DNA from 3 places in the Kitasatospora sp. NPDC029312 genome. Region 2 is predicted to be linked to each of the others. Evidence: riboswitches for the same ligand, from Rfam matches in the RefSeq annotation. Region 2 holds a riboswitch; each other region holds the start of a gene.

Region 1 (10,352 bases), on a different contig from region 2:
CGACTCGATGCGCCCCGTCGACGCCCCCACCACCTGGGTGCTGTCCAACCACGACGTCACCCGGCACGCCACCCGGTTCGCCAACGAGCCCGGCCTCGGCACCCAGATCCGCACCCCCGGCGACCGCGAGCTGGGCCTGCGCCGCGCCCGCGCCGCCAGCCTGCTGATGCTCGCGCTGCCCGGCTCCGCGTACGTCTACCAGGGCGAGGAACTCGGCCTGCCGGACGTCACCGACCTGCCGGACGAGGTCCGCCAGGACCCGTCCTTCTTCCGCCAGGCCGGGCAGGACGGCTACCGCGACGGCTGCCGCGTCCCGATCCCGTGGTCCGGCACCGAGGCCCCGTACGGCTTCGGGCCGGTGCCGGGCGGACCGTCCTGGCTGCCGCAGCCGGCCGAGTGGGCCGAGCTCAGCGTCGAGGCGCAGACCGGCGACCCGACGTCCACCCTGGAGCTGTACCGCAGCGCGCTGGCCGTGCGCCGGTCCCAGCCGGACCTGGGCGCCGGCACCGAGGTCGAGTGGCTGAACGCCCCCGAGGGCACCTTGGTGTTCCGCCGCGGCTCCTTCGTGTGCACCGTGAACACCACCGGCGAACCGGTGCGGATGGCGGCGCCCGGTCGGCTGCTGCTCGGCTCGACCGAACTCGTGGTGGACGGCGGCGAGACGGTGCTCGCTCCGGACAGCACCGGCTGGTGGGCGGTCTGACGTGGTTGCAATAGGCTCTGGGACCGTGACTACGGCGCGACTCTCAGACATCGCGGCGCAGGCGGGGGTCAGCGAAGCCACCGTCTCCCGCGTACTCAACGGCAAGGCGAACGTCTCCGCCGCGACCCGGCAGACCGTGCTGGCGGCGCTCGACGTGCTCGGTTACGAGCGGCCGACCCGCCTGCGCCAGCGCAGCGCCGGACTGATCGGACTGATCACGCCGGAGTTGAGCAACCCGATCTTCCCCGCGCTGGCGCAGGTGATCGAGCAGGTGCTCAGCCGGCACGGCTACACGCCGGTGCTGTGCACCCAGACGCCGGGCGGGTCCACCGAGGACGAACTGGTCGAGATGCTGGTCGACCGGGGCGTGGCGGGCATCGTCTTCGTCTCCGGGCTGCACGCCGACAGCACCGCCGACCACGACCGCTACGCCCGACTGGCCGGGCGCGGGGTGCCGTTCGTGCTGATCAACGGCTACAGCGAGCGGATCGACGCACCGTTCATCTCGCCGGACGACCGGTCCGCGATGTGGATGGCCGTCCAGCACCTGGCGGAACTCGGGCACGAGCGGATCGGGCTGGCTGTCGGGCAGCGGCGGTACGTGCCGGTGCTGCGCAAGATCGAGGGCTTCACGGCCGCGATGCGCGAGGTGCTCGGGCGCAGCCTGGAGGAGGCCGAGGAACTCGTCCACCACACGCTCTTCAGCGTGGAGGGCGGGCACGCGGCGGCCGGGGCGCTGCTCGACAAGGGCTGCACGGCGATCGTGTGCGGGAGCGACATGATGGCGCTCGGGGCGATCCGGGCGGTGCGGCAGCGGGGGCTGTCGGTGCCGCAGGACGTGTCGGTGGTCGGCTTCGACGACTCGCCGCTGATCGCCTTCACCGAGCCGCCGTTGACCACGATCCGCCAGCCGGTGGAGGCGATGGCCACGGCGGCGGTGGACGCGCTGCTGGAGGAGGTCGGCGGGAACGCCGCCCAGCGCGGGGAGTTCATGTTCCAGCCGGAGTTGGTGATGCGCGGGTCCACGGGGGCCTGCGCGCGCTGAGCAACCGGCGGGGAAGCGCCGGGGACGGTAGCGCCGTGAACGGGCGGGCTCCGGAGAGCAGTTGCTCTCCGGAGCTCGCCCGTCGGCGTGTGGCGCCGCTTTTGCGGCGTGGCGGCTGGGGCGGCCTTTCGGCGGGCGAGGACAAAGACGCCACCGCCACCCCCGGGCTTTGCCGGGGGTGGCGGGTGGTCAGCGTCCGGGCAACGGCGGACAGATGACAGATGATGAAATCTGTTATCTGTTATCTGTCGGCTGTTAGCTGTCAGCCGTCGCCCGTCAGCCGTGGGCCGTTGCCTCAGACCCGGCCGGCGAAGTCCGGGGCCCAGTTGGCGACGGTCTGCTCGCGGACGCCCGCGCTCGGGTTGGCGGCCTCGACGTACTTGCCGCCGCCGACGTAGATCGCGACGTGGTACACGCCGGAGTCCTGGCCGTTGTTGGACCAGAAGAGCAGGTCGCCCGGCTGGAGGCTGTCCAGCGAGACGTGGGTGCTGGCGGCGGCCTGGTCGGCGGCGACGCGCGGGATGCTGATCCCCGCGGCACGCAGCGCGGCCTGGGTGAGGCCGGAGCAGTCCCAACCGCCGTTGCCGGTGCCGCCGTAGACGTAGGCCTGGCCGACCTGGGACTCGGCGAAGGACACCGCGGCCGCCATGCTGCCGGTGGCGGCCTGGGCCGGAGCCTGGGTCTGCGCCGGGGCGGCCGGCTTCGAGGCCTGGGCGGTCGGCTGGGCGTTCACGGCACCGCCGTTCGCGGCCTGACCGGCCTTCTGGGAGCGGTTGAACCAGTTGAAGTCCGAGCCGGAGGTGGAGGACTGGTCGGCCTGGGCCTGGTCGCCGTCACCGAAGGTCAGGTGCTGGCCCGGGTAGATGGTGTTCGGGCCGTCGGTCAGGGTGCTGCGGTTGAGCTCGTACAGCCGCTGCCAGCCGCCCTGGACCTTGTGCTTGTCGGCGATCGAGGACAGCCAGTCGCCCGCGACGACGGTGTAGTCGCCGTTCTGGGCGTGGGCCTGGCGCTGCTGCGCCCAGGTGCCCTTGGCGGAGTCGGTGGAGGGCTGCGCCTGCTCCGGGGCGGGCGCGGCCGGCTGGGCGGGCTTCGCGGCCGGGGCCTGGGTCTGCGCGGGCTTGGCGGCGGGCTTGGCGGCGGTGCCGGCCGAGGTGTCGACGGCCGCCGGGGCGCCGCCCTTGGTCAGACCGGCCTGGATGGAGCAGACGGGCCAGGCACCGGGGCCCTGGGAGGCGAGGACCTTCTCGGCGACGGCGATCTGCTGGTCCTTGGTGGCCTGGTTGGCCTGCGGGGCGTACGAGGTGCCACCGAAGGCGGCCCAGGTGCTGGAGGTGAACTGCAGGCCGCCGAAGAAGCCGTTGCCGGTGTTGATGCTCCAGTTGCCGCCGCTCTCGCACTGGGCGACCTTGTCCCAGGTGGCGACGGAGGCGGCGTTGGCGGTGCCGGTGGTGAGGCAGGGGATGGTGAGGCCGACGCCCGCGACGCCGAGGGCGGCGATCACGCGACGGGTACGGCCGGACAGGCGGGTGCCGTTGGTGGGCAGCATGAAGACGCGGTCCTCTCCCACGCCTGCGAGGTGAGCTGTCGGATTCGGGCCGGAGTTGCCCGGCCGCGCTGTGGGCGCGGCTTCACCCCTAGCCCTGGACCGTTCCGAAGAACGGCCCGGGGCGACTTACCTGTGGTTCCCCCGCTCCTGCCGTGGTGCGTTTTCGCGCTGCCAGGACATCCGACGGCAGGATTCGGCGTTGCGGATGAACTGGGTCCGTGTGGTCACGAACGGGGAGCACGTTAAGCAGACTTAAGTTCAAACTGCAAACATCTGTGATGTGCATCACGGTTTACGGAAAACAGTCAAATCGGACTTCGGTCGTGATCAAAAATGATCGTTTTCCGATAATCCACTTGCGGACCCGCGAAATTGTCTCCGCCTCAGAAACGGGCTGACGGGCTGTCGACGAGCGTGACGGGCGCGCCGTGGCGGCGGCCGGTGGCGATGGAACGAGCGCCGGAAAACGGTCCCGGCATTCCGGTCCGAAAGCGCGACAGATCGGACATCACGCCCGATCGCACCCCTATCTCCTTTATTTCCCGTACCAGGACAACCGGACGGGGCGGGAGCGGGAGTGCGGGCGCGGGCAAGCCGAAGGGCCCGGAACGAAGCCGTTCCGGGCCCTTCGGACCTTCGATGCGGGACGAGCGCGACAAGTGGCGCGACCGGCGGGCCCGGAGGCCGCCTGTCAGGCCTCCAGAGGCCCCTGGGCGGCCGCGTGGGCGCCGCGGGAGCCCTCCTCGGCCGCCGCGGCCTCCTCCTCGGCCCGGGCCAGCTCCTCCGGGGACGGCATCGGCAGCGCGGCCAGGTAGGTGGAGGCGATCAGCTGGCCGATGGCCGGGTAGGCGCCCAGCGGCGCGGCCGAGGGGCAGCCGGTTTCCTCGGCGGCCGTGGCGAGCAGCTCCGAGTCCGCCTCGGGGCCGATCACCAGCGGGGCCAGCGCCGGGCGCTGGGAGCCGGTCTCCTTGAGGTGGTTGACGGCCCCGGCGACCGAGCCGGGTACGTCGAGCGCGGCGGCGACCACCGGGACGGCCAGCCGGGCGGCCAGCAGCACACCGGTGATCCCGGCCGCGGCGGCTGCGTCCTCGCCGCCCACGGTGGTCAGGACCACGCCGTCCGCGGCGGTCGCGATGGCGAACAGCCGGGCCCGGTCGGCCCGGGCCAGCCCGGCCTCGGAGAGCCGTACGTGCACGGCCTCGGCCAGCAGCGGGTGCGGGCCCAGCGCGTCGGTGACGGTCGCGCCGTACTCGGCGGCGATGGCGTGCAGTCCGGCCAGGAATCCGTGCGGCCCCGGCACCAGCGGCACGACGACGGGCGTCGGCAGGCCCGCCTCGGCGGCCCCGGCCAACAGCTCGGCGACGGTGCGCTCGTCCCCGCCCCTGCCCGCGGCGCCGTCGGCGGGGAGGTAGCCGACCGCCGCCTGGACGCCGGTGTGCTCGCTGCGGACGATCGAGAGCAGTTCCTCCACGACCGAACGGGACTCGGGCCCGGCGATCGCGGGCACGGCGAGCACCAGGGCCGGCGAGCCGGTGGGGATCTCGGGGCGCTCAGGGCGGCGGTGGCGCCCCCGCGCACGGGAGCCTGGAGTGCGGACGGGCAGTGGCGCGCCCGGGATGGCTGCGGTGCTCATGCCGGAGATCGTAGGACATCTGCCTGTCAGGCCTACAGTCGGCCGCCGTACGGGTTTGGAGCGGTCGTGGTGCGCGGGTCGTGTTCCCGCCGCACCGGTCCGGGCGCTTTGCCTACAATCCGGACATTCCTCGCCCAACGCCCGAGTGCTCGCCCGCAGTTGCCTTGACGTGTGCCGCAGGCGGTCGCGTTGCATGTGGGGCGCGTGAGATGTCTCACAACCGGAGGGGCGTCTGACGGAGCGTCACGGCGGTGCGACTCCGGGCATTCGAAGATCAACATTTAGCGGGGGGTCGCTCACGGCCGGTTATCGCCGGCTCGTCGATTCACTCGGCTATGTCCGTTTACGTACCGTCAGGAGAAGGGGTCGTGAAGAGTTCGGGGCGACCGGTAAAAGGCCTCATGCACCTGCAACGTCCCGTGCTGATGCACGTGCACTGCGGCTATCATCGCGTCAAGTGAGGCGTTGTGCCGGACCGGTACGGGGCCGGTCCGTTCGTTCGGCGGTGCCGGGGCGCCGCGCTGGACGACAACTCCGGAGCTCTTCGGGAGACTTCTATGCACGACTCGCATGACACACACGGCTCTGACCACACCTACAACGGGATGGCCGCCACCGACCTCGAGGGGGTGGTCTGGCAGAAGAGCCGGCACAGCAACTCCCAGGGCAACTGCGTCGAGTTCGCGGCCCTGCCCGGCGGCGACGTCGCGATGCGCAACTCGCGCTTCCCGGACGGTCCGGCGCTCATCTACACCCGGGCCGAGATCGCGGCCCTGCTGCTGGGGGCCAAGGACGGGGAGTTCGACCACCTGGCCGTCTGACCGGCCGCTGCTCCACCATCGGGGGGCCGTCGTGGGTGCTGACACCGCGACGGCCTTTGTCTTTTTCTCCGGGCGTCTCTTTCCCGGAACGCTCCGCGCGGCCGGTGGGTTGCGGGCCGTGCGGAAAGGCCCGTGCGCCGCGTGAAAGAGCCCGTGGGCCGTGGGGAAGGGCCCGGGGTGTGGTCCTCCCGGGTCGTCCTTCGGCCGGCCGTGTGCCGGGCGGCGCTAGGCCGAACGCCGGTGCCGTCCACCGACTTCGACCTGTCCGTCGAACCCGACGCCCGTGGCCGGCTCGGCCTCGAACACGGCCCAGACCACTTTGCCGCTGCCCAGCGGGTGCCAGCCCCAGGAACGGCTGAACGACTCCACCAGGTGCAGCCCGCGGCCGGATTCCGCCACGAAGTCCGCTTCCCGGGCGACCGGTCCGATGCTGCTCGGATCGCTCACCGCGCAGACCACCTGGGGCGCGCGGTGCACCAGGCTTATTCGGATCGGCAGCCGTCCGTCCGCGGTCGGCTGTGTGGGAAAGTCGTACTCGCCCAGGGCGCAGCCCGACCGGTCGGGCCGTGCGCCGATCGCGTGCCGGAGCGCATTGGTCACGAGTTCCGAGGCCACCAGCGCGACATCGTCGAACAGCTCCATGAGGCTCCAACGCTGAAGGGCGGTCCGGGTGAAGTCGCGCGCGGTTCTGACCGATTCGAAGCGAGGAGCGAGCGTACAGGTGACCACATGGGGGTCAACCGCCAAAGCCGTACCGGTGCTCATGAAGAGCTCCTCCCATAAGGGGGCGGACACGGCTGGACCCGCCGGGGTCATGCCGGTCACCTCCGACTCGCTCGGCCGCTCGGCCGCCCCCTCGACCAGGCGCCCGCGCACTCGAACGCCCGACGGTGCGTGGGACGCCGGGTCGGTGCACGGAGTCGCGCGTGGGGTCGACGCGGAGCCCGCGGGATTGCCAGGGATGTGCAGGTGCACGTGCACCATGGTGGTGTGCGCTCACTGCAGATGCAAGAGTCGATTCACGTGCAGTCGCACAATTGGCATATGCAAGCGCCGGATGCACGTGCATCCTGGTGTGCGGAGTGCGGAACTGATAGGAACATCCGTCAGTATCGGCACCGTGAGCGCTCAACTGATGGCAGACTGTGCGCTGTTTGCCCTAGGTGGAGGTTTCGACCGCATGACCACAGTTCAGCCGGGCGGCGGCTCGATGGTCCGCCGGATCCTCCTTGGCTCGCAGCTGCGTCGCCTACGTGAGGCGCGCGGCATCACCCGTGAGGACGCGGGCTACGCGATCCGCGCTTCCGAGTCCAAGATCAGCCGCATGGAACTGGGCCGCGTCTCCTTCAAGGAGCGCGACGTCGCGGACCTGCTCAGTCTCTACGGCGTGGACGACGGCCTGGAGCGGGAGGCCCTGCTCGGCCTGGTCCGCGAGGCCAACAAGTCCGGCTGGTGGCACAGTTTCAACGACGTGCTCCCGGGCTGGTTCCAGACCTACGTCGGCCTTGAGGAGGCCGCCCAGCTGATCCGCACCTACGAGGTGCAGTTCATCCCCGGACTGCTGCAGTCCGAGGAGTACGCACGGGCGGTTTTCGGTCAGAGTCGGCCGGTCATCAGCGAGGAGGAGGTCGAGCGGCGGGTCAGCCTCCGGCTGCGCCGCCAGAAGCTGCTGACCGAGGGCGCCAACCCGCGCCTGTGGGCGGTGATCGACGAGGCGGCGCTGCGCCGGCCCGTCGGCGGGCCCAAGGTGATGCGCGGTCAGGTCCAGTACCTGATCGACGTCGCCGAGCAGGCCAACGTGGTGATCCAGGTCATGCCCTTCCGCTTCGGCGCGCACGCCGGGGAGTCCGGCGCCTTCACCATCCTGCGCTTCCCCGAGCAGGACCTCGCCGACGTGGTCTACCTGGAGCAGCTCACCAGTGCGCTCTACCTGGACAAGCGCGATGACGTCGACGCCTACATCCAGGTCATGGAGCGGCTCTGCGTGGACAGCCTCACCCCCGAGCGCACCATAGACCTGCTGGCCTCGATCCTGAAGGAGCGCTGAGCCCCGGCTCGGCAGGGCCGCCGCAGGCCCCGACTCCGCTCGGCCGCCGGACCCGGACGACGCCGGCTCGCCGGCTCGCCGGCTCGCCGGCTCTCGGCGACCGCCGTCCACCCGCCATCCGTCACCGGCCGTCGTCACCAGCCGTCCGTCACCGGCCGTCCACCCCCGCCGTCCACCCGCCGTCACCCGCGGGCGGGCGGCCGTTCGTGCTCCGGCGGCAGCGGCTGCGGGGGACGGCCCAGTTCCCAGGCCAGGCCGTAGCGGCGGAACAGGTCGGCCCGGATCGGCGCCAGCGGGACCTCCGCGCCCGGCAGCAGCACACCGATGCAGCCGCCCATCAGCGCGCTGCGCAGCACCGCGTGCTCGGCCGCCGGATCGGGCGCGCCCCAGTCGTCCAGCAGGCCCTGGAGGATGGCGCCGAGCTGCTGTTGTTCCGGGTCCTGGACGAAGGCGCCGGTGTCCGGGTCGAGGATCAGCGCCAGGTGTGAGCGCATGACCCGGGGGTGGTCCAGCGCCAGCCCGAGCACGGCGTCGATGGCCCGGGCCAGCCGGTCCTCGGGCGAGGCGCCGGGTGCCAGTTCGGCCAGCGCGCCGGACAGCGCCTGGTGCATCATCCGGTGCGTCGCGGACTGCATCAGCAGCCGTTTGCCGTCGAAGTAGTACGAGACCAGGCCGCGGGCGAGCCCGGCCCGTTCGGCGATGTCGGTCAGCGTGGTGCCCGCGTAGCCGCGCTGGTCAACGAGTTCCACGGTGGCCCGCATGATGCGTCGACGGGAGCGTTGCCGCATCTCCTCATTGACCGAATCCCCACGAGGTGCCATCGTGTCAGCTCCGAACGTTCGTTGGCTCCGGGCCAATATACTTGCGGAGCCGGCGGTCGCGCCGTGGAACCGTTCCCTGAGGGGCGCCGGCCGCGCGGCCGGACGACGAAGACGGCCGGCTCCACCAACACGGGGGTTTGGTGGAGCCGGCGCCGGGGGTCCGCGACCAGGGGTCGGTCGTGGGCGAAGGCCGGTACGGTCAGCGCTTGGTCAGGAGCTCGGCCCGGGCCGTGGTCGGCCCGGCAGGCGAATAATCATAGTCCGGGACCACTACGGGAGTTGAATTCCGTCGCCGGCCCAGCAGGGCGCCGACCGCGGCGATCAGCAGGCCGACCAGGGCGACCGCCGTCACGAGGGCCAGCGCCGGCCGGTAGCCGTCCAACTGCGCCTGCGGGCTGTCGCCGCCCGCGCTGCCGGCCGTGATCATCGCGGTCGCTCCGGCCAGCACCACCGCGGTGCCGACCTGGATCGCGGTGTTCACGAGGCCCGAGGCCAGGCCCTGCTCCTCGTCGGCCACGCCGTCGGTGGCGGCGATGTTCACCGAGGGGAAGGCCAGCGCGAAGCCGACGCCGAGCAGCAGCATCGAGGGCAGCACCAGCGTCAGGTAGGAGCTGTGCTCGTCCAGGCGCAGGAACAGGGCGAAGGCCGCGGCCAGCGCGAGCAGGCCGATCGGCAGCAGCCGGGCGGTGCCGAAGCGGTCGACGATCGGTCCCATGAACGGCGCCGAGAGCGCGATGAACGCACCGGCGGGCAGCAGCCCGAGGGCCATCTGCAGGGCGGACCAGCCGAGCAGGTGCTGCAGGTAGAGCGTGACGACGAACTGGAAGCCGCCGTACGCGCCGGTCATCGTGAAGGCGACCACGTTGGCCCGGGCCACCGAGCCGTTGCGGAAGATGCCGAGCCGGACCAGCGGGTGGGCGGCGCGGCTCTCGATCAGCAGGAAGGCGGTGGCCAGCGCGATCACCACGGCCAGTGATCCGAGGGTGCGCAGGCTCAGCCAGCCGGCGCCCTGGGCCTCGGTGACGGTGAACACCAGGAGCAGGACGGTCGCGGTGCCGGTGATCGCGCCGAACACGTCGTAGCCGCCCTCGGCGCGCTCCTCGGTCGGGCGGGGGAGCAGGCGCACCGCGAAGGCGAGGGCGAGCAGCGCGACCGGGACGGGCATCAGGAAGGTCCAGCGCCAGCCGACGGAGGTGAGCAGGCCGCTCAGCACCAGGCCGAGGGAGAACCCGCTGGCGCCGCAGGTGGTGTAGATCGACAGCGCCCGGTTGCGGGCGGGGCCCTCGGCGAAGGTCGTGGTGATGATCGACAGGCCGGCCGGGGCGGTGAAGGCGGCGCTGACGCCCTTGAGGAAGCGTGCCGCGATGAGCAGACCGCCGTCGTCGACCAGGCCGCCGACGAGCGAGGCGAGGGCGAAGGCGGTCAGGGCGACGAGGAAGACCCGGCGGCGGCCGAGCAGGTCGGCGGCGCGGCCGCCGAGCAGCAGCAGGCCGCCGTAGCCGAGGACGTAGCCGGAGACCACCCACTGCAGGGTGGAGGTCGAGAGGTGCAGTTCGGAGCCGATCGAGGGGAGGGCGACGCCCACCATCGAGACGTCCAGGGCGTCCAGGAACATGGCGGCGCAGAGCACGATCAGGGTGCCCCAGAGGCGGGGTGTCCAGTGCAGCCCGCTGGTTGACGATGCGTCGGATGACGTGACGGTCGCGGTGGTCATGGGGAGGACAGTACATGCATAT
Region 2 (10,352 bases):
TAGACCTCGCTGACGCCCTCGATGGCCGCGATGGCCTCGGCGATCTCCGGGATGCGGTCGACGCTGGTCTTGATCAGGACGATGGCGGTGATCACTGTTCGGGCTCCTTCGTGGGGTGCGGCCAGGGTATCGGGCCTCAGCCGGAGCGTCTCGGGGGGTGGCGGACGACGGTGCAGGCGAAGAGGAAGCCCGCCGAGAAGCCGATCACGTGCACCAGGTAGGCCACCCCGGGCCCGGCCGAGTGCACCGACCACCACTGCAGGGCGAACCAGAGGCCGAGCACCAGCCAGGCCGGGAAGCGCAGCGGAAGGAAGAGGAGCAGCGGAACCAGGGTGGTCACCCGGGCGCGGGGGTGGAAGCGCAGGTAGGCGCCGAGCACGGCGGAGATCGCGCCCGAGGCGCCGATCAGCACCCGGGTGGAGTCCGGCGAGTGGGCCTCGGCGAGTGCGAAGCCGTACGAGGCCAGGCTGCCGGCCGCCAGGTAGAAGAGGAGGAACCTGGCCCGGCCGACCCGGCGCTCGACGGTGGGCCCGAAGACGTAGAGGAAGAGGAGGTTGCCCAGCAGGTGTAGCCAGCCGGCGTGCAGGAAGAGCCCGGTGAGGGCGGACACCGCGGGGTGCTTGCCGGGGGTGGGGGAGGCCGGGCAGCCGGGGACGGGGTCGGGGGCCTCGGCGAGCTGTTCGGCGGTCAGCGGGCGCCCGGCCAGCAGTTCGGCCGGGACGGCGCCCCAGCGCTGCTCGTACCTCTGCTCGGCGCAGACCCGCGCCTGGCCCCGGCCGTACAGCGGGTTGAACCCGGCGGCCGGACCGAGCAGGAAGACCAGGGTGTTGACCGCGATCAGGGCATAGGTGACCGCCGGGGCGGGCACCGTCGGGCGGCCGTCCCGCGCGTCGGTGTGGTCGGTGGCCGCGAGCGCCATGCGGCCAAGCATCCCTTGGGACGGCGCAGGTGACACGGCGGTTTACGGCAGGTGGACTAGCCCTCGTGTTCGGCGACCGGTGGTCTTGGCGGTTGCCCCAGGCAATAGGCTGGGAGCGGGCATTCCCGCCTCCCGCCGCCGATGCCGGGCTCCGGGGGGAGCGCCTAGCCCGCCCAGGGACCAGCCGAGAGGATCCCCGATGACCGCCCCCGCCCTGACCGCCGAGACGCGCTGGCGCTGCACCCTGTGCGGCAACCTCACCCGCTTCGACGTGACCCGCACCGCAAGGGTGACCGAGTTCCTGCACTTCGACCTGGCCGGCGACTCCGCCGTCGAGGAGACCGAGGTGCTCAGCGAGACGATCGAGTCGGTGCGCTGCCGCTGGTGCAACGCGGTGGACCAGGTCGAGCTGGTGACCCGTCCGGGCGCCGAGGGTGCGGAGGCCGCTGCCGAGCAGGGCTGATTCCCGCCTGTGCGGTGGGCGGCGCGCGACGCGCCCGTCCGCCGCACGGGACAATACAGAACAAGACGCACGGAGCGTGACGACAGGGGCGGCCGCGGCCGCCCCCGCTGGACCAGGATCGGAGCCGAGGACGTGGTGGACGCAGCGAAGGAGCCCGCGGACGCGCAGGGGCTTCAGCCCGCTGCGCCGGCACCGGGGCAGGGCGCCGGCGCGGTCCCGTCCGAGGCGCCCCTGCCGGATGCCGCTGCCCCGGTGGCTGCTGCCCCGGAGGCCGCTGCATCGGACAGCGCCTTCCCGGAGGCGGCTTCTCCCGAGGCGGCCTCCCCCGATCCGGCTTCGCCGGACACCGACGAGTCCGGCGGGGCCGCCGGCGGCGCCGAGGCCGCTCCGGAGCGGCCCGTCGAGAAGCTGGACCGGCCGCTGCCCGAGGGCGTGCGCCGGCGCGTGGTCGGCCTGGCCTCCGACGCGCTGGGCGGGCTGCCGCCCGCGGAGCTGCCGCAGAGCCTGCGTCAGTACGTCAAGTTCACCCCCGCGCGACGGGCCAAGTACGCGGCCACCGCCCTGGCCGCGGCGCTGGAGTCGGAGCCCGCCTTCCGGGTGCGGATAGCGGAGCGGCTGCGGCTGGGCCAGCCGGACCTGGTGAAGGCGCTGGAGTCGGGCACCGTCCCCGGCGCCGCCGATCCGATGGACGTCGCCGCCGCCGCCTACCTGGTGCGGTCGGCCGGCTGGAGCCGGCTGGTCACCGAGGCCGGTGAGGAGGCCGAGCGGGCCGGTGCCGAGGACGCGGCGGCGGAGGCCGGCCGGCTGGTGGAGAAGCTGCAGGCGGAGCTGGCCGAGGTGCGGGCGACCGCGCGGGCCGACCTGGAGCGGCAGCGCGCGGAGTTCGAGGGCGTCCGGCGGGAGGTCGAGTCGCTGCGCAAGAGGGTGCGTTCGCTGGAGAGCGACACCCGCCGGGCGCAGGCCGAGACCCGCCGGGTGACCGGGGAGCTGGAGGCCGCGAGGGCGCAGGCCGCGGCCGAGCGCAGCGCGGCCGAGAGCGAGGCGCGGCGGCTGCGGCACCGGGTGTCCGAGCTGGAGAACGCCGCCGAGCAGGGCCGCCGTTCGGCCCGCGAGGGGCGCAGCGTCGAGGACATGCGGCTGCGGCTGCTGCTGGACACCGTGCTGCAGTCGGCGCAGGGGCTGCAGCGGGAGCTGGCGCTGCCGGTCTCCCAGATCCGCCCGGCGGACCTGGTGGAGGCGGTGGTGCCGGGAGCGGCCTCGCCGCACGACGTGGCCCGGCGCGGCCTGGCCGAGGACGATCCGGCGCTGTTGGACCAGCTGCTGGCGATCCCGCAGGTGCACCTGGTGGTGGACGGCTACAACGTGACCAAGACCGGCTATCCGGCGCTGCCGCTGGAGCAGCAGCGGATCCGGCTGCTGGGCGGGCTGGCGATGCTGGCCCAGCGCACCCAGGCGGAGGTCACCTGTGTGTTCGACGGGCAGGACCTGGACGTTCCGGTGATCATGGCGCCGCCGCGCGGGGTTCGGGTACGGTTCAGCCGGACCGGGGAGACCGCGGACGAGTTGATCCGTCGTCTGGTGCGGGCCGAGCCGCAGGGCCGTCCGGTGGTGGTGGTGTCCACCGACCGGGAGGTCGCGGAGGGCGTGCGGCAGGCGGGCGCGCGACCGGTGGCTTCGGTCCTGCTGCTGAACCGCCTGGCCCGGCCCTGACCGGAGGCCCGGCGGCCCGGCCACTGTGACGCCTGGTCAATGCCCGTTTTGCCAGGGTGTGCGGATCCCGTGAAGTCAGCGTGGGAACCGGAGTTCACGCCTTCGGGGGAGTGGCAAAACGGATAGATCTTCACTAGGGTCAGGCGTCAAACCTATTTTCCGGAATCTCACCTGATCGGGTGAGTCCTATGGAAGAAGGAGCCGCTCCCTTGGCCTCCCACCGCCGTCCCAAGCAGCCGAGCCGCGCGCGGGTCTCCGTGCTGACCGCTGCCGCTGCGACCGCGGTCGCCCTCTCCGCCCAGGTCGCCGCGCACGCCGCGCCGCAGCCGAACAAGGCTGACGTCAAGGCGCAGATCGACCAGCTCCAGGAGGAGCAGGAGCAGGCGGCGGAGAAGTACAACGGCGCCAAGGAGCGGGCCGACCAGCTCCGCAAGCAGGCCGATCAGCTGCAGGACCAGGTGGCCCGCAGCCAGGAGCAGATGACCCAGTTGCAGACGGGCCTGGCCGAGGTGGCGGGCGAGCAGTACCGCACCGGCGGCATCGACCCGTCCGTCCAGCTGATGCTGTCCTCCGACCCGTCCGGATACCTGGAGAAGGCCTCCAGCGTGCAGCAGGCCAGCGCCAGCCAGACCGAGGCGCTCAAGGGCCTGCTCGACCAGCAGCGCCGGCTGGACCAAGAGAAGGCCGAGGCCGCCGCGGTGCTGGCCTCGCTGGACTCCACCACCAAGGACCTCAACCAGGCCAAGGCGGACGTCAACCAGAAGCTGAAGGCCGCCCAGGACCTGCTGAACTCGCTCAGCGCCGCCGACCGCGCCGCGCTGAAGGCCCAGCAGCAGCAGGACGACCGCGCCTCGCGCGGCAGCACCCGGGTCGACCTCAGCAGCCTGCCGCCGGCCAGCGGCTACGCGGCCGTGGCCGTCGCCAAGGCGATGAGCAAGCAGGGTTCGCCGTACGTCTGGGGCTCCACCGGGCCGAGCACCTTCGACTGCTCGGGCCTGATGGTCTGGTCGTACGCCCAGGCCGGCGTCTCGCTGCCGCGCACCTCGCAGGAGCAGGGCAACGTCGGCACCCGGGTGCCCTCGCTGGACCAGGCCCAGCCGGGCGACCTGGTGATCTACGGCAGCGACCGGCACCACGTCGGGATGTACATCGGCAACGGCATGGTGGTCCACGCGCCGCACACGGGTGACGTGGTCAAGGTGATGAAGGCCGACGCGATGCCGATCAACACGATCCGCCGGGTCTGACGAGCCGACACGCCCGACGGGCCGCGTTCCGGCCCTGTGATCCGCGCCACCCTCCGACCGGGGTGGCGCTTCGGGTTCACCCGTCCTTCGCTCCCTCGTTTGAGGTTTGATCAGCTTTCCGTGCGGCGGCGATCACCAACGGTCATTTTCACAAATGAACATGGGTAATCTTCCGTCTTTTTTCTGACAAGGATTTGAACGGATCACGGTTCAGTTACTAGGGTCGTGCCCCGAACCACCGCACTGTCGATCACCCAGCCTGGGTGGCGGCGGTGGTTACCGCCGAGTTCGTGAAGCAGCGGGACAGGTCGACGCGACTGTCCGACAGGGGAGCCCAGCAGTCCGGGCGCTGTGGAGCGGAGCCGGGGAACCACGTTCCTCCGGGGTGAATCGGCGCCAGGTCGGCCGTTGGAACGGCCGTGAGGCGTCGTAGGGCATGCTTCCGGCCCGAACCCGTCAGCTCACCCGGTAGGCGGATGTAGGAAGAAGGAGTCCGCCTTCGTGGCGTCCCATCGCCGTCCCAAGCCCGCCAGCCGTGCCCGGGTCTCGATCCTGACCGGTGTCGCCGCGGCAGCCGTCGCCCTCTCCGCGCAGTCCGGCGCGCACGCCGACCCGCAGCCGACCAAGGACCAGGTCAAGGAGCAGGTCGACCAGCTCAACGAGCAGGCCGAGCAGGCGACCGAGAAGTACAACGCCGCGCAGGAGAAGCAGCAGGCGCTGGAGAAGCAGGTCTCCGGTCTGCAGGACCAGGTGGCCCGGCAGCAGTCCCAGGTGACCGACCTGCAGGGCGGCCTCGCCGAGATCGCCGGGGAGCAGTACCGCAACGGCGGCATATCCCCGACCGTCCAGCTGATGCTGTCCTCCAGCCCGGACAACTTCCTCAACCAGGCCGGTGCGCTGAACCAGGCCGGTGACACCCAGAAGAACCAGCTGAAGGAACTGCAGGAGCAGCAGCGCAAGCTCGACCAGGACCGCAGCGAGGCCCAGGGCAAGCTCACCGAGCTGGAGTCCACCACCCAGCAGCTGAAGGCCTCCAAGGACGAGGTCCAGAACAAGCTGAAGGCCGCGCAGGACCTGCTCAACACCCTGACCGAGCAGGAGCGCCAGGCGATCCGCCAGGCCGAGGAGAAGGCCGCCGCCGACGCCAAGGCCCAGGCCGACGCCGCCGCGAAGGCCGCCCAGCAGCAGGCCGCCGCCGACCGCGCCTCGCGCGACAGCGGCCGCAGCGACATCGGCTCCGGGGGCTCCTCGTCCTCGCCGGTCGTCAAGCCGGTGGCCCCCGGTAGCTCGCACGGTGCCGCCGCGCTGTCCGCCGCCGCCTCCAAGGTCGGCAGCCCGTACGTCTGGGGCGCCACCGGCCCGAGCTCCTTCGACTGCTCCGGTCTGATGGTCTGGGCGTTCAACCAGGTCGGCGTGTCGCTGCCGCGCACCTCCCAGGAGCAGGCCGGTGCCGGTACCCGGATCGGCTCGGACATCTCCCAGGCCCAGCCCGGCGACCTGCTGATCTTCTACAGCGACGCCCACCACGTCGGCATCTACGCGGGCAACGGCCAGGTGCTGCACGCGCCGAAGCCGGGCGCGTCGGTCCGCTACGAAGCGGTCTCCAACATGCCGCTGGCCTCCATCGTGCGGGTCTGATCCGTACGAAGGCCTCCCTGGGCCCGGTCCTCCCACGTGGAGGGCCGGGCCTGCGGCTTTACCGGCGGCTCGGGCTGATGTCCGATTAGGGGTCGAATATTCGGGTCCGGAGGGGTTTGGACTCGCTTGCCCGGACTCGCTAACGTCTGCCACCGGACTCCCGCTCGACGGCCGCCCACCGGGGTGCGGCCGCGGGGCCGCGCCGCAGGATCGGAGCCGCCGCCGCCATGTCCGTGCACCGCCGTTCCCAACTGCTCGCCCGTGCCCTGGTGTTGACCGCGGCCGCCACCACGGCCCTGGGCGTGGCGGCCGCCGGCAGCGCCCAGGCCGCTCCCGGCGCGCCGGACGCGCCGGACCGCAAGGACGTCAAGGCGCAGGTCGAGCAGCTGTACGACGAAGCCGAGCAGGCGTCCGAGAGGTACAACGCCGCGCAGGAGGCCCAGAAGCGGCTGCAGAGCGAGACCACGGTTCTCCAGGGGGAGCTCGCCACTGCCCAGGACCAGCTCAACGAGCTGCGCGGCGGCCTCGCGACCGTGGCCGGGGCCGAGTACCGCGGCGGCGGGATGAGCCAGACCGCCCAACTGATGCTCTCCAGCGACCCGGAGTCCTACCTCGCCCGCGCCCGCACCCTCGGCCAGGCCGCCGAGCGGCAGCAGGAGACCCTGCACGAGCTGGTCACCCGTCAGCGCCGACTCGACCAGCGCCGCAGCGAGACCGCGGGCAAGCTCGCCGAACTCGACCAGGCCCGGCGCTCGCTGGCCGAGAACAAGCAGCAGATCCAGCAGCGACTGGCCAAGGCGCAGAAGCTGCTTAACAGCCTCGGCGCCGCCGAGCGGGCCCGGATGGTCGTCCAGGACGCCGAGGACGCCGAGCAGCGCGCCACCCGCGGCGCCGACCGGCTGGACCTCGGCACCACCCCGCCGGCCTCCGAGCGCGGGGCGGCGGCGCTGGCCGCCGCGGTGCGGATGATCGGCTCACCGTATGTCTACGGATCCACCGGGCCCCGTGCCTTCGACTGCTCCGGTCTGATGTACTACAGCTGGCGGCAGGCCGGAGTGACCCTGCCGCGCACCTCGCAGGCCCAGGCGTACGCCGGGCAGCGGATCAGCCTCTCCGAAGCGCGACCGGGAGACCTGGTGATCTTCTACCGGGACATGCACCACGTCGGGATGTACGCCGGCGGCGGGGTGATGGTGCACGCCCCGTACCCCGGCGCCAAGGTGCGGTACGAGAGCGTCACCACGATGCCGGTCTCCGGGGTGGTACGGCTCTGAGCACGACGCCCTCCGGCCCGGACGACCACCCTCCGATACGCCCGGCCCACTGCGTCCTGTCCCGGCGCGGGGCGCTGCTGCTGGCGGCCGGCGGGCTGGCCCAGCTGTCGCTGCCCCCGGCCGCGCCGGCGGCACCAGCCGGGCGGGTGGCGGACCGGCGGGCCGAGGTGGCCGGTCTGCTGACCGACCGGGCGGCCTCGCTGCCCGCCCGGTCCGGGCTCGCGGGAGCCGAGGCGGTCTACCGCAACCTGGTGCTCTCCCCGGCCGACGGACCGGACCGGCTGACCGCCGCCGCCGAGCTGGCGGTGCGGATCGCCGGGTACGACGAGTACCCCGTGGTGTACCCGCGCCGGATCGCGCTGGTCCGCTCCGCGGGCGGCTGGCGGGTCGAGCGGGAGGAAGCCGTGGGCGGGCCCCCGGCGCTCTGGGACCTCGGAGAGGTCCGCACCGCCCCCGGCGCGCACTGCCTGGTGCTCGGTGTGGCCGGCGGACCAGACCCGACCGGGCTGGTCGCGGTGGGGGACCGCGCGGTGCCGGCCGTCAGCGCGGTCTGGGGCGGTGCCTGGCCGGGCCGGCTGCTGCTGGAACTGCCCGCCGCCGAGGCCCAGTTCGCCCGGCTGCTGGAGGGCGACCCGGCGGACTGGACGGGCATGGCGGCGGTCACCGTGGCCGCCCCCGGTGCGCCCCGGCACACCCCGGCGGACCGGGTGGTGATCAACCCCGAGGCCTTCGGGCGGCTCAGTGAGTTCGGCCGGCAGGTGGTGGTCACCCACGAGGCCACCCACGTCGCGACCAGGGCCGACACCCGGGCCTGGACCCCGCTGTGGCTCTCCGAGGGCGTCGCCGACTGGACCGCCTACCGGGACTCCGGCCGCAGCCCCCGGCAGATCGCCCCCGAGCTGGCCCGGGACGTCGCGGCCGGCAAGCCGCCCACCGCGCTGCCGGCCGACCGGGACTTCACCGCCGGGGCCACCGGCATCGCCCAGGCCTACGAGCAGTCCTGGCTCGCCTGCGAGCTGATCGCCCGCCGCTGGGGGCCCGAGCGGCTGGTCGCCCTCTACCGGGCGGTCGGGGCGGACGACGGGCGGGGCGAGGACCGGGATCAGCGGATCGACCGGCTGCTGCGCGCCGGGCTGGGCGTCGGCTCGGCCCAGTTCACCGCGCTCTGGCTGGCCGAGGTCGCGGCCTTGAAGGGCTGACCGAACCCCTGGCGGGGCCGAACCCCTGGCGGACGGTCCCCGGACGTCCCTTCAGCGGCCGGCCGGGGTGTTCGGCTGGTCGATGCCGTCCAGCAGGTCCTGCTCGTACGCGATGCCCGGGCGGACCGGGTAGGCGGACGCGGGCGGCAGCGCCGGGGCCTCGTCCATCACCACCGTGGGCGGCAGGGCCACCGCGGCGCGGGTGGAGCGCCAGAGCCGGATGCCGGAGAGCACGGCGGCGGTCAGCAGCAGCAGGTTGCGCAGCGTCAGGACGGCGATCGCCCAGGGGTCGCTGGCGAGGATCTGGGTGAACATGGTCGGGAACTCGACCAGCGTCAGCGGACAGGCGATCAGGATCAGCAGGGCGACCGGCCGCTGGCTGGTGCCGCGCACCGTCAGGCAGACCGCGGCGACGCCGATCAGCCAGACCAGGTACTGGGGGCTGATCACCCGGCTCGTCACCACGAAGACCAGCAGCGCGCACAGCGCGGCGTCGTACATGGTGGCCGCGTTGCGGCGGCGGGCGGTGAAGCGCCACAGCAGCAGCCAGAGGAAGCCCAGCACGGTGCCGGCCAGCATCACCTTGCTGATCACGCCGACCCACGGCCCGAGCATCTCGGGGGAGCCGTAGTTCATGGTGACCCTGCCGTCCCAGCCCCCGGCGATCCGGGCGAAGTGCAGCGGCAGCGCGCCGACCGACTCGACCTCGATGCCGCGGTCCGCCTGGAAGGTCAGGAAGTCGAAGGCGCCGTTCATGCCGGCCGCGAGCAGGAAGCCCACCGAGACGGCGGTGGCCGCGGCCAGCGTCCAGGAGCGGCGGGTGCGACGGCCCGAGGGGGTGCCGATCAGACTCAGCAGCGGCCAGATCTTGACGATGCCGCCCAGGCCCAGCAGCAGCCCGCCGACCGCCGGACGGCGGATCAGCGCCAGCAGACCGGCCAGCGTGAGCGCGGTGACCAGGATGTCGAAGCGGTTGTAGATCATCGGGCCGAGCAGCGGGACGCCGACCACCCACATCCAGGCGCCGGTCAGCGCCCGGCCCCGGCGCAGGCCGGTACGGACCAGCAGCGCGGCCGCGGCGGCGTCCGCGATCCCGCAGATCACCCAGAAGGAGACCAGGTACGACCAGGGCAGCAGCCCCGGCAGCAGGATCACCAGGGCGGCGCCCGGCGGGTACTGCCAGGTCACGTCGTCGAACGGGAACGTGCCGGTCTGCAGCACCCCGTACCAGGCGTGGTAGATCATCCAGACGTCGGCGGTGACGTCCCCGCCGGGCGCCTTCAGCACGCCGGTCATCAGCAGCACCAGCACGGTGCGGGTGGCCACCCAGGTCGCCCCGAGGGCGGCGAGCGCCCCGAGCGGGCGGCCGAGTCGGCCGCGTGCAGAACCGGGCTCGGTGGCCGGGGCCAATTCCACTGCGCTCCCTCGTTCGTCTCGGACGTCCTCACCGGAGGCGTCGTACTGACGGACGCCCGGGCCGCGATCCTCTGCGGCCTAGGTACTAGGACTGACCCGGGGGTCAAACGGTTGCCGTGAGCGGTTCCGTTCCCGGCGGGTCATGGTGTTGACCTATCGTACGGATCACTCAGCGGTACACCGAGCACCCCCCGACCGAGCGAGCCGTGGCCAGATGCACAGAACCTTGATCGTCACCAATGACTTCCCGCCCCGTCCGGGGGGCATCCAGGCGTTCGTGCACAACATGGCCGTCCGTCAGCCCGCCGGAAGCATCGTGGTGTACGCCTCCACCTGGCGGGACGGCAGTGAGGTGCGGCGCTTCGACGCCGAGCAGCCGTTCCCGGTGATCCGGGACCGCACGAAGGTGATGGTTCCCACACCCCGGGTCACCCGGCGGGCCGCCGAGATCCTGCGCGCCGAGAAGTGCGACTCGGTCTGGTTCGG
Region 3 (10,352 bases), on a different contig from region 2:
TCCAAGGTGCTGCTGGCGGACCTGCCACTGCCCGAGCGCCGCCGGGTGGTGACCGGGATCGACTTCACGCCGCACACCGAGCGCACCCTCGCCACGCCCGAGGCGCTGCTCGCCGAGCTGGAGAAGGTCGCCGCCCAGGGCTGGGCCCAGGACCACGCCGAGCACGAGTCCTTCATCAACTGCGTGGCCGCACCGATCCGGGACGCCAGCGGCCGGGTGGTCGCCGCCGCCTCCATCTCCGTGCCCGATGTCGTCCTCCCGTACGAGCAGGTGCTGGACCTCCTCCCGCAGCTGCTCGCCACCGCCCGTGCCGTCTCGGCCGACTGCGGCCGGTCCGAGCGAAACTGATGATCCGCCACGACCGAAGGAGCCCTGTGCCCGAGAAGATCGAGATTCGTACCGACGGCGCGCCCGTCCCCGCCTGGATGTTCTCCCAGGGCGTCCGCAAGGGCCCGATCCTGCAGGTGTCCGGTCAGGGCTCGCAGGACCCGGCCACCGGCGAGCTGATCCACCACGGCGATGTGCGGGCCCAGACCCGCCGCACCCTGGAGAACGTCAAGGCCATCGTCGAGGCGGGCGGCGCCACCATCGAGGACGTGGTGATGTTCCGGGTCTACCTCACCAAGCGCGCCGACTTCCCGCTGATGAACGAGGTCTACGCCGAGTTCATCGAGGAGAACATCAAGCCCGGCGGCGTGAAGCCCTGCCGCACCACCGTCTTCGTGGAACTCCCCCGGGAGCCCATGCTGGTGGAGATCGACGCCCAGGCCGTCGTCGTCTGACGCACCGCCCGGTCCCGCACGGCCACCGCGACGTCCGCCTGGTCTTCCGGGAACCCGCCGGTGACACCGAGGACTTCGGCCACCGGATGCACGCCCTGCTGGGCGCCGCCGAGCACGGCCTGCCCGCCCACCGGCACTGACCGGCCCCCGGATCGACCCCGGGAACGGCAGCGGCCGGCCCGGCTCCACGAGGAGTCCTCGTGGAGCCGGGCCGGCCTTGGGCGTGTCCCGCGCCCATGTCCACCGGTGCGGCGATCACCCGGTCGAGCGGTCACCCGACATGACCATCCCGGGCGGTCGATTCGCCCCGCACCAGCGGTGGTTCCTGAAACCCGCGGTCAGAGCAGTGTCCGAGCGGGGGCGGCGTGCGGTCCGACCGGGGTCAGAGCGCGACGCCGTGGGCGCGCAGGTACGCGACCGGGTCGATGTCCGAGCCGTACTCCGGACCGGTGCGGATCTCGAAGTGCAGGTGCGGACCGGTCACGTTGCCGGTGGCGCCGGAGAGGCCGAGCTGCTGGCCGACGGTGACGGTCTGACCGATCTTCACGCCGATCACGGACAGGTGCGCGTACTGGGCGTACTTGCCGTCGGCGAGCTTGATCTCGACCTCGTTGCCGTAGGCGCCGCCGTTGCCGGCCTTCACCACGACACCGTTGGCGACCGCGCGCACCGGGGTGCCGGTGGGGACGACGAAGTCCTGACCGGTGTGGTGCCCGGAGGCCCACATCGAACCGGCCACGCCGTAGGCCTCACCCAGCACCGGGTTGGCCACCGGGGCGACGTAGCCCGAGGTGGCGGCGACCGGCGCGGCGGTGACGGCCTGGGCCGGAGCGGCGGTCTGAACCTGGGTCTGGACCTGGACGCCCGGCTTGGCGGCCTCGGTCTGGGCCTGCACCGGGGCGGCCGGCTTGGCCGGAGCGGCGGGCTCGGCCGGAGCGGCCGGCTTCGGGGCGTCGGCCTGAGCGGTGATCGACAGCTGCTGACCGGGGAAGATCAGGTTCGGGTTGGCGCCGACCACCGAGCGGTTGCGCTCGTACAGCGCGTGCCAGCCGCCCTCGACGTGCTTGGCCTCGGCGATCTTCGACAGCGAGTCACCGCTGACGACGCGGTAGCTCTCCTGGGCGGCGGCCGGGGTGGCGGCCGGGGCGTCCGCGGCGGCGGTGTGCTGCGGCGCCGAAGCGGCCGGGGCAGCGGCGGTGCCGTGGGCCTGGGCGCTCACGGCGGTCACGAGCGGCAGGACGAAGGACACACCGGTGACGGCGGTCGCGATGCCGATGCGGGCGGCGCGGGGCAGGGCGATACGACGGGCCTGAGCAGGCATGGAATTTTCCTCTCCGACGCCTGCGAGGTGAGCTGTCGGGTTCGGGCTGGAGTTGCCCGGCCGCATGCGCGGCTTCACCCCTAGCCGGTCCTGGACGTTCGCGCCGAGAAGCGCGCAGTCCGGTCCGGCGACTTACCTGTGGGTCCCCCGCTCCTGCCGTACAGAGCTCAGTTCGAACCGCCGGGCAGCGGCAGGACTCGGCGTTCCACCCGGTGGATCCGCCCGGGCTGGCCGGGCGGTCGCTGAACTAAAACTCATCCGTTCGAGTGAAGCAATGTCGATCTCTTGAACGCACAACGATCCCCCGCCGGACGGTGACCCTCCGCATGGCCGACCACACCGTACGTACACAATCCAAACACGCGGCGCCACTGATCCATGACCCTGCGGCGAACTCGGCCGCGGACGGCGACCGTCCGCTCACGCACCGTTCGGAACGGACACACCGCCCGGTGACCCTTGTCACGTGCACCCCGTGGGGCGCAGGATCAGCCCGTGGCCACCTCAAAGGCCGGCACCCTGCGCCTGAGCACCGCGCGGGGTCGCTGGGTGCTCCTGGCAACCGTGCTCGGCTCCAGCATGGCGATGCTCGACGGCACCGTGGTGAACGTCGCGCTGCCCCGGATCGGCACCGACCTCGGCGCCTCCCTGGCGTCCCTGCAATGGACGCTGAACGCCTATCTGCTCACCCTGGCGGGCCTGATCCTGCTCGGCGGAGCACTCGGCGACCGGTACGGCAGGCGCCGCGTCTTCCTGATCGGCGTCATCTGGTTCGCCGCCGCGTCCGCCGCCTGCGCCGCCGCCCCGAACATCCAGGTGCTGATCATCTCCCGGGCCGTCCAGGGCATCGGCGGGGCGCTGCTCACCCCCGGCTCGCTCGCCATGCTCCAGGCCGTCTTCGACCCTGACGACCGCTCGGCCGCAGTGGGCCTGTGGTCCGGCCTCGGCGGGGTGTCCGCGGCCGTCGGCCCCTTCCTCGGCGGCTGGCTGGTGGACGGGCCCGGCTGGCGCTGGATCTTCCTGCTGAACCTGCCGCTGGCCGCCGCCGTGGTCGCGGTGACCTCCCGCTACGTCCCCGAGAGCCGCGACGAGTCCGCCTCCGGCCGCTTCGACGTGCCCGGCGCCCTGCTCGCCGCGCTCGCCCTCGGCGCCGTCACCTACGCGCTCACCGCCGCCGGGGAGGGCCTGTCCCCCGCCGTCTGGCTCACCGGCGCGTCCGGCCTGCTGCTCGGGGCCGCCTTCGTCGCCGTCGAACGCCGGGCACCCGAGCCGATGCTGCCGCTCGGCCTGTTCTCCTCCCGGCTGTTCACCGCCGTCAACCTGGTCACCCTCTGCGTCTACGCGGCGTTCAGCGGGGTGTTCTTCCTGCTGGTGGTGCAGTTGCAGATCGTGTCCGGCTTCAGCCCGCTGGTCTCCGGCTTCGCCCTGGTGCCGATCACGGTGCTGATGCTGGCCCTGTCGGCGCGCGCCGGGCGCCTCGGCAAGCGGATCGGCCCGCGCGTCCCGCTCACCGTCGGCCCGCTGCTGTGCGCCGCCGGCGTGCTGCTGATGCTGCGCATCGGCCCCGGCTCCTCCTACTGGGTGGACGTGCTGCCCGCCGTCGCGGTGATGGGCAGTGGGATGACCCTGCTGGTGGCGCCGCTGACCGCCACGGTGCTGGCGGCCGTCGACGTACGGCACGCGGGCATCGCCAGCGGCGTCAACAACGCCGCCGCCCGCGCCGCCGGCCTGCTCGCGGTGGCCGCCCTCCCCGCGCTGGCCGGGCTGAGCGGCGACGCCTACCGGGTGCCGTCCGCGGTGGACTCCGCCTTCCACACCGCGATGCTGATCTGCGCGGGCCTGCTGGCCGGCGGCGGGCTGATCGCCTCCGCCACCGTCCGCGGCAACGTGCTCGCGCCCGAGGACCGCCCGGTCGCCGAGCCGGACTGCGCATGGAACTGCGGCACCACCCCGCCGCTCGACCCGGGCCACGTCCACACGCACGAGGGCCCCGCCACCGGTCCGGCGGCAGGGCCCACGAAGGACTGACGAAGCGTCAGAGGATGTCGCCGGGAGCATACTTGGCGGCCTCCGGGTAGGCGGCCGCGACGGCCTCCACCCGGCGGACCACCTCGGCGACCTGGGCGCCGGCCGCACCGGTGAAGGAGAGCTTGTCGGCCAGCAGCGCGTCCAGTGCGGCCCGGCCCAGCGGGATCCGCTCGTCGGCGGCCAGCCGGTCCAGCAGCTCGTTCTCCCGGGCGCCCGCGCGCATCGCCAGCGCGGAGGCGACGGCGTGCTCCTTGATGACCTCGTGTCCGGTCTCCCGACCGACGCCCGCGCGCACCGCGCCCATCAGCACCTTGGTGGTGGCCAGGAACGGCAGGTAGCGGTCGAGCTCGGCCTCGACCACGGCCGGGAAGGCGCCGAACTCGTCCAGCACGGTCAGGAAGGTCTCCAGCAGGCCGTCGAAGGCGAAGAAGGCGTCCGGCAGCGCGACCCGGCGCACCACCGAGCAGGAGACGTCGCCCTCGTTCCACTGGTCGCCGGCCAGCTCGCCCGTCATCGACGCGTAGCCGCGCAGGATCACGGCCAGGCCGTTGACGCGCTCGCACGAGCGGGTGTTCATCTTGTGGGGCATCGCGGAGGAGCCGACCTGCCCCTCCTTGAAGCCCTCCGTCACCAGCTCGTGGCCGGCCATCAGGCGGATGGTCTTGGCCAGGCTGGACGGCGCGGCGGCAAGCTGGACGAGGGCGGTGAGCACCTCGAAGTCCAGCGAGCGCGGGTAGACCTGGCCGACGCTGGTCAGCACGTTGTCGAAGCCGAGGTGCGCGGCGACCCGGCGCTCCAGCTCGGCCAGCTTGTCGGTGTCGCCACCGAGCAGGTCCAGCATGTCCTGGGCGGTGCCGACCGGGCCCTTGATCCCGCGCAGCGGGTAGCGGGCGATCAGCTCCTCCAGGCGGCGGAAGGCGACCAGCAGCTCGTCGGCGATCGACGCGAAGCGCTTGCCGAGGGTGGTGGCCTGGGCGGCCACGTTGTGCGAACGGCCGGCCATGACCAGCTCGGAGTGCTGGGCGGCGAGGCTCGCGAGGCGCACCAGCACGGCCACCGTGCGGTCCCGCACGTGCTCCAGGGACTGGCGGATCTGCAGCTGCTCGACGTTCTCGGTCAGATCCCGGGAGGTCATGCCCTTGTGGATCTGCTCGTGGCCGGCGAGCTCGCTGAACTCCTCGATCCGGGCCTTCACGTCGTGGCGGGTGATCCGCTCCCGGGCGGCGATCGAGCCGAGGTCGACCTGGTCGATCACCCGCTCGTAGTCGGCGACGGCGTCGGCCGGCACCTCGATACCCAGGTCCTGCTGGGCCTTCAGGACGGCGAGCCACAGGTGGCGCTCGAGGACCACCTTGTGCTCGGGGGACCACAGCTGGGCCAGGGTCGCCGAGGCGTACCGGGAGGCCAGGACATTGGGGATCTGGGGCTTCGCGCTCACGCTTCGCAAGCCTAACAGCCGAGGTCACGCCGATCGTCGGCGGGCGGACGGCCCGCTACTGCTGTGCGCCGCCCGTCCGGCCGGCCAGCACCGGCAGGACCTGCGCGCAGATCGAGTGCAGGGCGACCCGCTGCTCGTCGGTCATCGCCTCGAAGGCCTGGTGGGTGCGGCCCATCTCGCTGCGGATGCGGTTCAGGATCTCCCGGCCCTCGTCGGTGATCACCACGATCTTCACCCGGCGGTCACCGGCCGCCGCCTCCCGGTTGGCCAGGCCCAGCGTCTCCAGCCGGTCCACGATCCCCGTCACGTTCGACGCGTCACAGCCCAGTCGCCCGGCCAGCGCCCGCATCGGCACCGGCTCCTGCACCGCGCCCAGCGCCTTGGCCTGCGAGGAGGAGAGCCCGTGCCGGGCCGCGGCCGCCGCGAAGTCCTGGAAATACGCGGCGCCGACGGCGGCCAACGCCTCCATCAGCTCGGCGTTGGTCGGTACGGTCGTCGTCGAGGTCGAACCCATGGGGCCAGGGTACGGCCAAGTGCTTCAGTAACTCAAGCTTTGACCACGGCAACCGTCGGCGAGCCGCCTCACAGTCCCGCCGTTCGGCGTCCGCGCGGACTCACCGAGCAGGCGCCGAGCACCCGCCGGGCGGCCTCAGAGCACCAGCTGGTCGAACAGCCGCCGCAGCTCGGCGTCCGGGTCCGCGGTCAGCCCGGTGTGCACCGGCCCCGGCTGGACGATCGCGCTGCGCGGTGCGGTCAGCCAGCGGAACCGCTGCCCGGGGCTGTCCGACGCCGCCGGACCGGCCGACGGGCCGCCCAGGCAGACCGCCTCGATCCCCTGCAGGGCCCGCCGCACCCCGTGCACGTCCGCCACCGGGTCCAGCGCCAGCAGCCGGGCCTGGTCCAGGTGCGTGCGCGCGGCCAGATGGGCGCTGTGCCGGCAGTACAGCAGCACCCCGACGTTGACGCACTCGCCCCGCTCGACCCTCGGCACCGCACGGATCACGGCGTACTCGTAGTCGTGCAGCTCCACCACGGCCGGGAGCCCGGCCGGGAGCCCGGCCGACAGCCCCGTCGACCGTCCGGTCGGCATCGGCTCGGTCATGCGGGCACCTCCGGCAGCCAGTCACGCGGACCGGCCAGTCGCCCGGTCAGCTGGGAACGGTACGCGGCGCGCACCTCCTCGGGCGAGTCGAAGCCGAACTCGTCCACCAGCCAGACCTCGGGGATCTGCGCCACCGCCGCCTCGACCGCCGCCTCCGCGAGCGGCGCCAGCGCCTTGTCCGCCGCCACCAGGTCCGGGCGGGCGCGTAGCAGCGCGTGGTCGGAGGCGTCGTACGGACGGCGCACCCACGCGGCGGCGCCCGCCCAGTTGTGGTGGAAGATCAGGCTCGCGCCGTGGTCGATCAGCCGCAGCCCGCCGGTCGCCACCAGCAGGTTGGGGTTGCGCCAGGAGCGGTCGACATTGCCGATCAGCGCGTCGAACCAGAGCACCTGCCCGGCGAGTTCGGGGTCCACCTCGAAGCAGAGCGGATCGAAGTTGAGCGCGCCGCTGACGAAGGCCATCCCGAGGTTGGTGCCACCGCTGGCCCGCATCTGGTCCTGGATCTGGTGGTCGGGCTCGCTGCGCGCGAGCACCGGGTCCAGGTCGACGGCCACCAGCTCCGGCACCGGCAGTCCGAGCCGCCGGCCCAACTCCCCGGCCAGCACCTCCGCCACCAACGCCTTCCGGCCCTGCGCCGCGCCGACCCATTTCAGCGCGTACAGCCGCCGGTCGTCGGCCTCGACCAGGCCCGGCATCGAGCCGCCTTCTCGCAGTGGCGTCACGTACCGGACCGCCGTCACCTCGGGGAGCACGCCCGACAGCTTATCGGTGCGCCCGGCACCGACGTGCGCACCGGTCCCGCGGCCCGTGCCCGCGTCACACCAGCCCCATCGGCACCCCCTACCTCAGACGCCCTCTCCCGGTGGCAGCCGCCGCTGCTCCGTGCGAGTGTGGCGGACAGTAATGGGGACTCTGACGACCTGCACGACAAAGGGATGAGCGATGGAACGACCTCGGATCCTGATCGTGGGCGGTGGCTTCGCCGGCCTGGAGTGTGCGCGCCGCCTCGAACGCAAGCTCTCGCCGTCGGAGGGCGAGATCTCGCTGGTCACGCCGTTCAGTTACCAGCTCTATCTCCCCCTCCTCCCCCACGTCGCGGCCGGCGTCCTCACCCCCCAGTCCGTGGCCGTGTCCCTGCGCCGTTCCCTGCGCCGCACCCACATCGTCCCCGGCGGTGCCATCGGTGTGGACCCGGCGTCCAAGGTCTGCGTCGTCCGCAAGATCACCGACGAGGTGGTCGCGCAGAAGTACGACGTCCTGGTGCTCACCCCCGGCAGCGTCACCCGCTCCTTCGACATCCCCGGGCTGACCGACTACGCCCGCGGCATGAAGACGCTCGCCGAGGCGGCGTACATCCGCGACCACGTGATCGCCCAACTCGACCTCGCCTCGGCCACGGTGGACCAGCGGGAGCGCGAGTCCCGGCTGCAGTTCGTGGTGGTCGGCGGCGGTTACGCAGGCACCGAGACGGCCGCCTGCCTGCAGCGCCTCACCACCGCCGCCGCCCGCCGCTACCCGCGGCTGGACGCCCGGCAGATCAAGTGGCACCTGATCGACATCGCCCCGAAGCTGATGCCCGAACTCGGCGACCCGCTGGGCAACGCCGCCCTGGAGATCCTGCGGGGCCGCGGCATCGAGGTGTCCCTGGGCGTCTCGGTGGCGGAAGTCGGCGCCGAGACGGTCAAGTTCACCGACGGCCGGGTGCTGCCCTGCCGCACGCTGATCTGGACCGCCGGGGTGGCCGCGAGCCCGCTGATCGGCACCCTGGACGCGGAGACCGTCCGTGGTCGGCTCGCCGTGACGGCGGAGATGCGGGTGCCGCAGTTCGAGGGCGTGTTCGCGCTCGGCGACGCGGCGGCCGTCCCGGACCTCGCCAAGGGCGACGGCGCGGTCTGCCCGCCGACCGCCCAGCACTCGGCCCGGCAGGGGCGCGCGGTGGCCGACAACGTGATCGCCTCGCTCCGCCACCAACCGCTGGAGCCGTACTACCACAAGGACCTGGGCCTGGTGGTCGACCTCGGCGGCAAGGACGCGGTCTCCAAGCCGATCGGTGTCGAACTGCACGGAGTGCCCGCCCAGTTGGTCGCCCGCGGCTACCACCTGATGGCGATGCGCACCAATGTGGCCAAGTTCCGGGTGGGTGCGAACTGGCTGCTCAACGCGACCGCCGGGGACGACTTCGTCCGCACCGGGTTCCTCGCCCGCCAGCCCGCGCGGCTGCGCGACTTCGAGTACACCGACGCCTATCTGACGAAGGATCAGGTACGCGCTCACGCCCAGTCCCTGCTGGCCAAGGGCTGATCCGGCACGCCGATCCGGACCGCCGATCATGCCCCCGGTGGCCCGCCGCGAAGCACGGACGGCGGCGGGCCACCGGGGGCAGGCGTGTCAGCGCGCGGTCAGGTACATCCCGCTCGCGTCCTTCCCCGCCGTGTTGCGGCAGGCGTAGTTCCCGCCGCTCTGGGCCCACAGCAGGGTCAGGCAGCGGCCGAGCGCCAGCTGCCCGTAGTAGTTCGGGTGCATCGACTCCTGCAGCTCGCCCTGGGTGGTGTTGAGCCCGCCGTCCAGGAACCGCGCCCACTCGCTGCCGGTCGCGGACGGAGCGGTGCCCGTGGTCGGCTGCCCGGTCGCCGTCGAGCAGACCTCACGGCCCTGCAGCATGTCGGACAGGTCCAGGAACTGGACCCCCTTCGCCGCCGCCACCCCGGCCAGCGCCTGGGAGATCTGCGGGACCATCGAGTCGCGCGCCCAGTCGGCGTCGCCGTCCCAGAACGGGCAGCCGCCGGTGTCCGAACGGCTCCAGCCGCTCTCCGGGTAGCGCATCTCGGCGCTGCGCGGGATCGGCGACGGATAGGACTGCAGCACCAGCCGGTAGTCCGACGGGGCGTAGCCGGCGGCGGTCATCACCGCGCGGATCTCGTCGATCGCCTTGCCGACCCCGGCCATCGCGGCGGGCATCTTGGAGTCGATCGAGGACTGCGCCGAGTCGTGGCAGTACGAGTACCAGATCAGGTAGTCCTGCACGCAGTCGGAGATGATGCTGCCGAAGCCCAGGTCATTGCCGCCGATCGACAGGGTGATCAGCTTGACGTTGTTCTGCCGCGCCACGGTGGCGAGTTGGTCGGCCTGCGGGGCCTCGCCCTTGAACGACTGGCCGCCGTCGACAGCGCGGAAGACGTTCGCGGCCACGGCTCCGGAACAGGCCAGGTCGATCCGGTTCTGGGCGACCGTCGACGCGCCGAGCACCTCGGCGACGTCGGAGCGGTCGCAGCCGCTCGCCGCCGTGGCGCCGTAGACCACCGACGGGTCGGCCGAACTTCCGTTCCAAGCCCGGTCGGTGCCGTTGTGGCTGCCGCTGGCGCCGGCGGCGTTGCCCATCCAGCGCCCGGCCTCGCCGGAGATGTAGCTGTCGCCGAGCGTCACACTCGCCGTGGGTCCGGAGGGGACGGCGGCCGGGGCGGCCGAAGCCGGTGCGGCGACGGCCAGTCCTGCCATGGTCAGCGGCAGGGCGAAGGCTGCGGCGAGCAGCCGACGGGTGAGTCGAGAGGCGCTGCGGGCGACACTCGAGCGGTTTTCGGGCACGACGGAACTCCTGCGGCTCGGTCTCCCCGCCGTGTGGGGCACGGGAAGACGCGTAGGTGGGGGTGAGCCGCCGGCCGGTGGCGCGATGAAGATGACATG

Evidence for each region. Region 2 has a riboswitch for cyclic di-AMP ahead of ACZ4WV_RS29845 (C40 family peptidase). Riboswitches for the same ligand answer to the same signal wherever they lie in the genome.
Region 1: another riboswitch for cyclic di-AMP. It lies ahead of ACZ4WV_RS25610 (transglycosylase family protein); the one in region 2 lies ahead of ACZ4WV_RS29845 (C40 family peptidase).
Region 3: another riboswitch for cyclic di-AMP. It lies ahead of ACZ4WV_RS18495 (M23 family metallopeptidase); the one in region 2 lies ahead of ACZ4WV_RS29845 (C40 family peptidase).

The regions. Positions count from the first base shown of each region.
Region 1 covers NZ_JBVHXY010000035.1:9,078-19,429, reverse strand. The annotation lists gene ACZ4WV_RS25620 (glycoside hydrolase family 13 protein) at 1-703, shown strand, start outside; gene ACZ4WV_RS25615 (LacI family DNA-binding transcriptional regulator) at 729-1,748, shown strand; gene ACZ4WV_RS25610 (transglycosylase family protein) at 2,044-3,315, opposite strand; cyclic di-AMP (ydaO/yuaA leader) riboswitch at 3,307-3,493, opposite strand; gene ACZ4WV_RS25605 (sirohydrochlorin chelatase family protein) at 3,986-4,927, opposite strand; gene ACZ4WV_RS25600 (DUF397 domain-containing protein) at 5,485-5,748, shown strand; gene ACZ4WV_RS25595 (ATP-binding protein) at 5,974-6,513, opposite strand; gene ACZ4WV_RS25590 (helix-turn-helix domain-containing protein) at 6,929-7,795, shown strand; gene ACZ4WV_RS25585 (TetR/AcrR family transcriptional regulator) at 7,978-8,544, opposite strand; gene ACZ4WV_RS25580 (MFS transporter) at 8,816-10,330, opposite strand.
Region 2 covers NZ_JBVHXY010000048.1:17,712-28,063, forward strand. The annotation lists gene ACZ4WV_RS29820 (Lrp/AsnC ligand binding domain-containing protein) at 1-95, opposite strand, end outside; gene ACZ4WV_RS29825 (rhomboid family intramembrane serine protease) at 137-919, opposite strand; gene ACZ4WV_RS29830 (hypothetical protein) at 1,119-1,382, shown strand; gene ACZ4WV_RS29835 (NYN domain-containing protein) at 1,635-3,092, shown strand; gene ACZ4WV_RS29840 (C40 family peptidase) at 3,302-4,339, shown strand; cyclic di-AMP (ydaO/yuaA leader) riboswitch at 4,677-4,830, shown strand; gene ACZ4WV_RS29845 (C40 family peptidase) at 4,841-5,977, shown strand; gene ACZ4WV_RS29850 (C40 family peptidase) at 6,205-7,251, shown strand; gene ACZ4WV_RS29855 (hypothetical protein) at 7,398-8,450, shown strand; gene ACZ4WV_RS29860 (glycosyltransferase 87 family protein) at 8,502-9,866, opposite strand; gene ACZ4WV_RS29865 (glycosyltransferase family 4 protein) at 10,081-10,352, shown strand, end outside.
Region 3 covers NZ_JBVHXY010000020.1:88,380-98,731, forward strand. The annotation lists gene ACZ4WV_RS18485 (IclR family transcriptional regulator) at 1-348, shown strand, start outside; gene ACZ4WV_RS18490 (RidA family protein) at 375-782, shown strand; gene ACZ4WV_RS18495 (M23 family metallopeptidase) at 1,165-2,103, opposite strand; cyclic di-AMP (ydaO/yuaA leader) riboswitch at 2,106-2,281, opposite strand; gene ACZ4WV_RS18500 (MFS transporter) at 2,599-4,131, shown strand; gene purB (adenylosuccinate lyase) at 4,139-5,578, opposite strand; gene ACZ4WV_RS18510 (MarR family winged helix-turn-helix transcriptional regulator) at 5,625-6,083, opposite strand; gene ACZ4WV_RS18515 (DUF3037 domain-containing protein) at 6,219-6,671, opposite strand; gene ACZ4WV_RS18520 (HipA family kinase) at 6,668-7,423, opposite strand; gene ACZ4WV_RS18525 (NAD(P)/FAD-dependent oxidoreductase) at 7,614-8,972, shown strand; gene ACZ4WV_RS18530 (GDSL-type esterase/lipase family protein) at 9,060-10,253, opposite strand.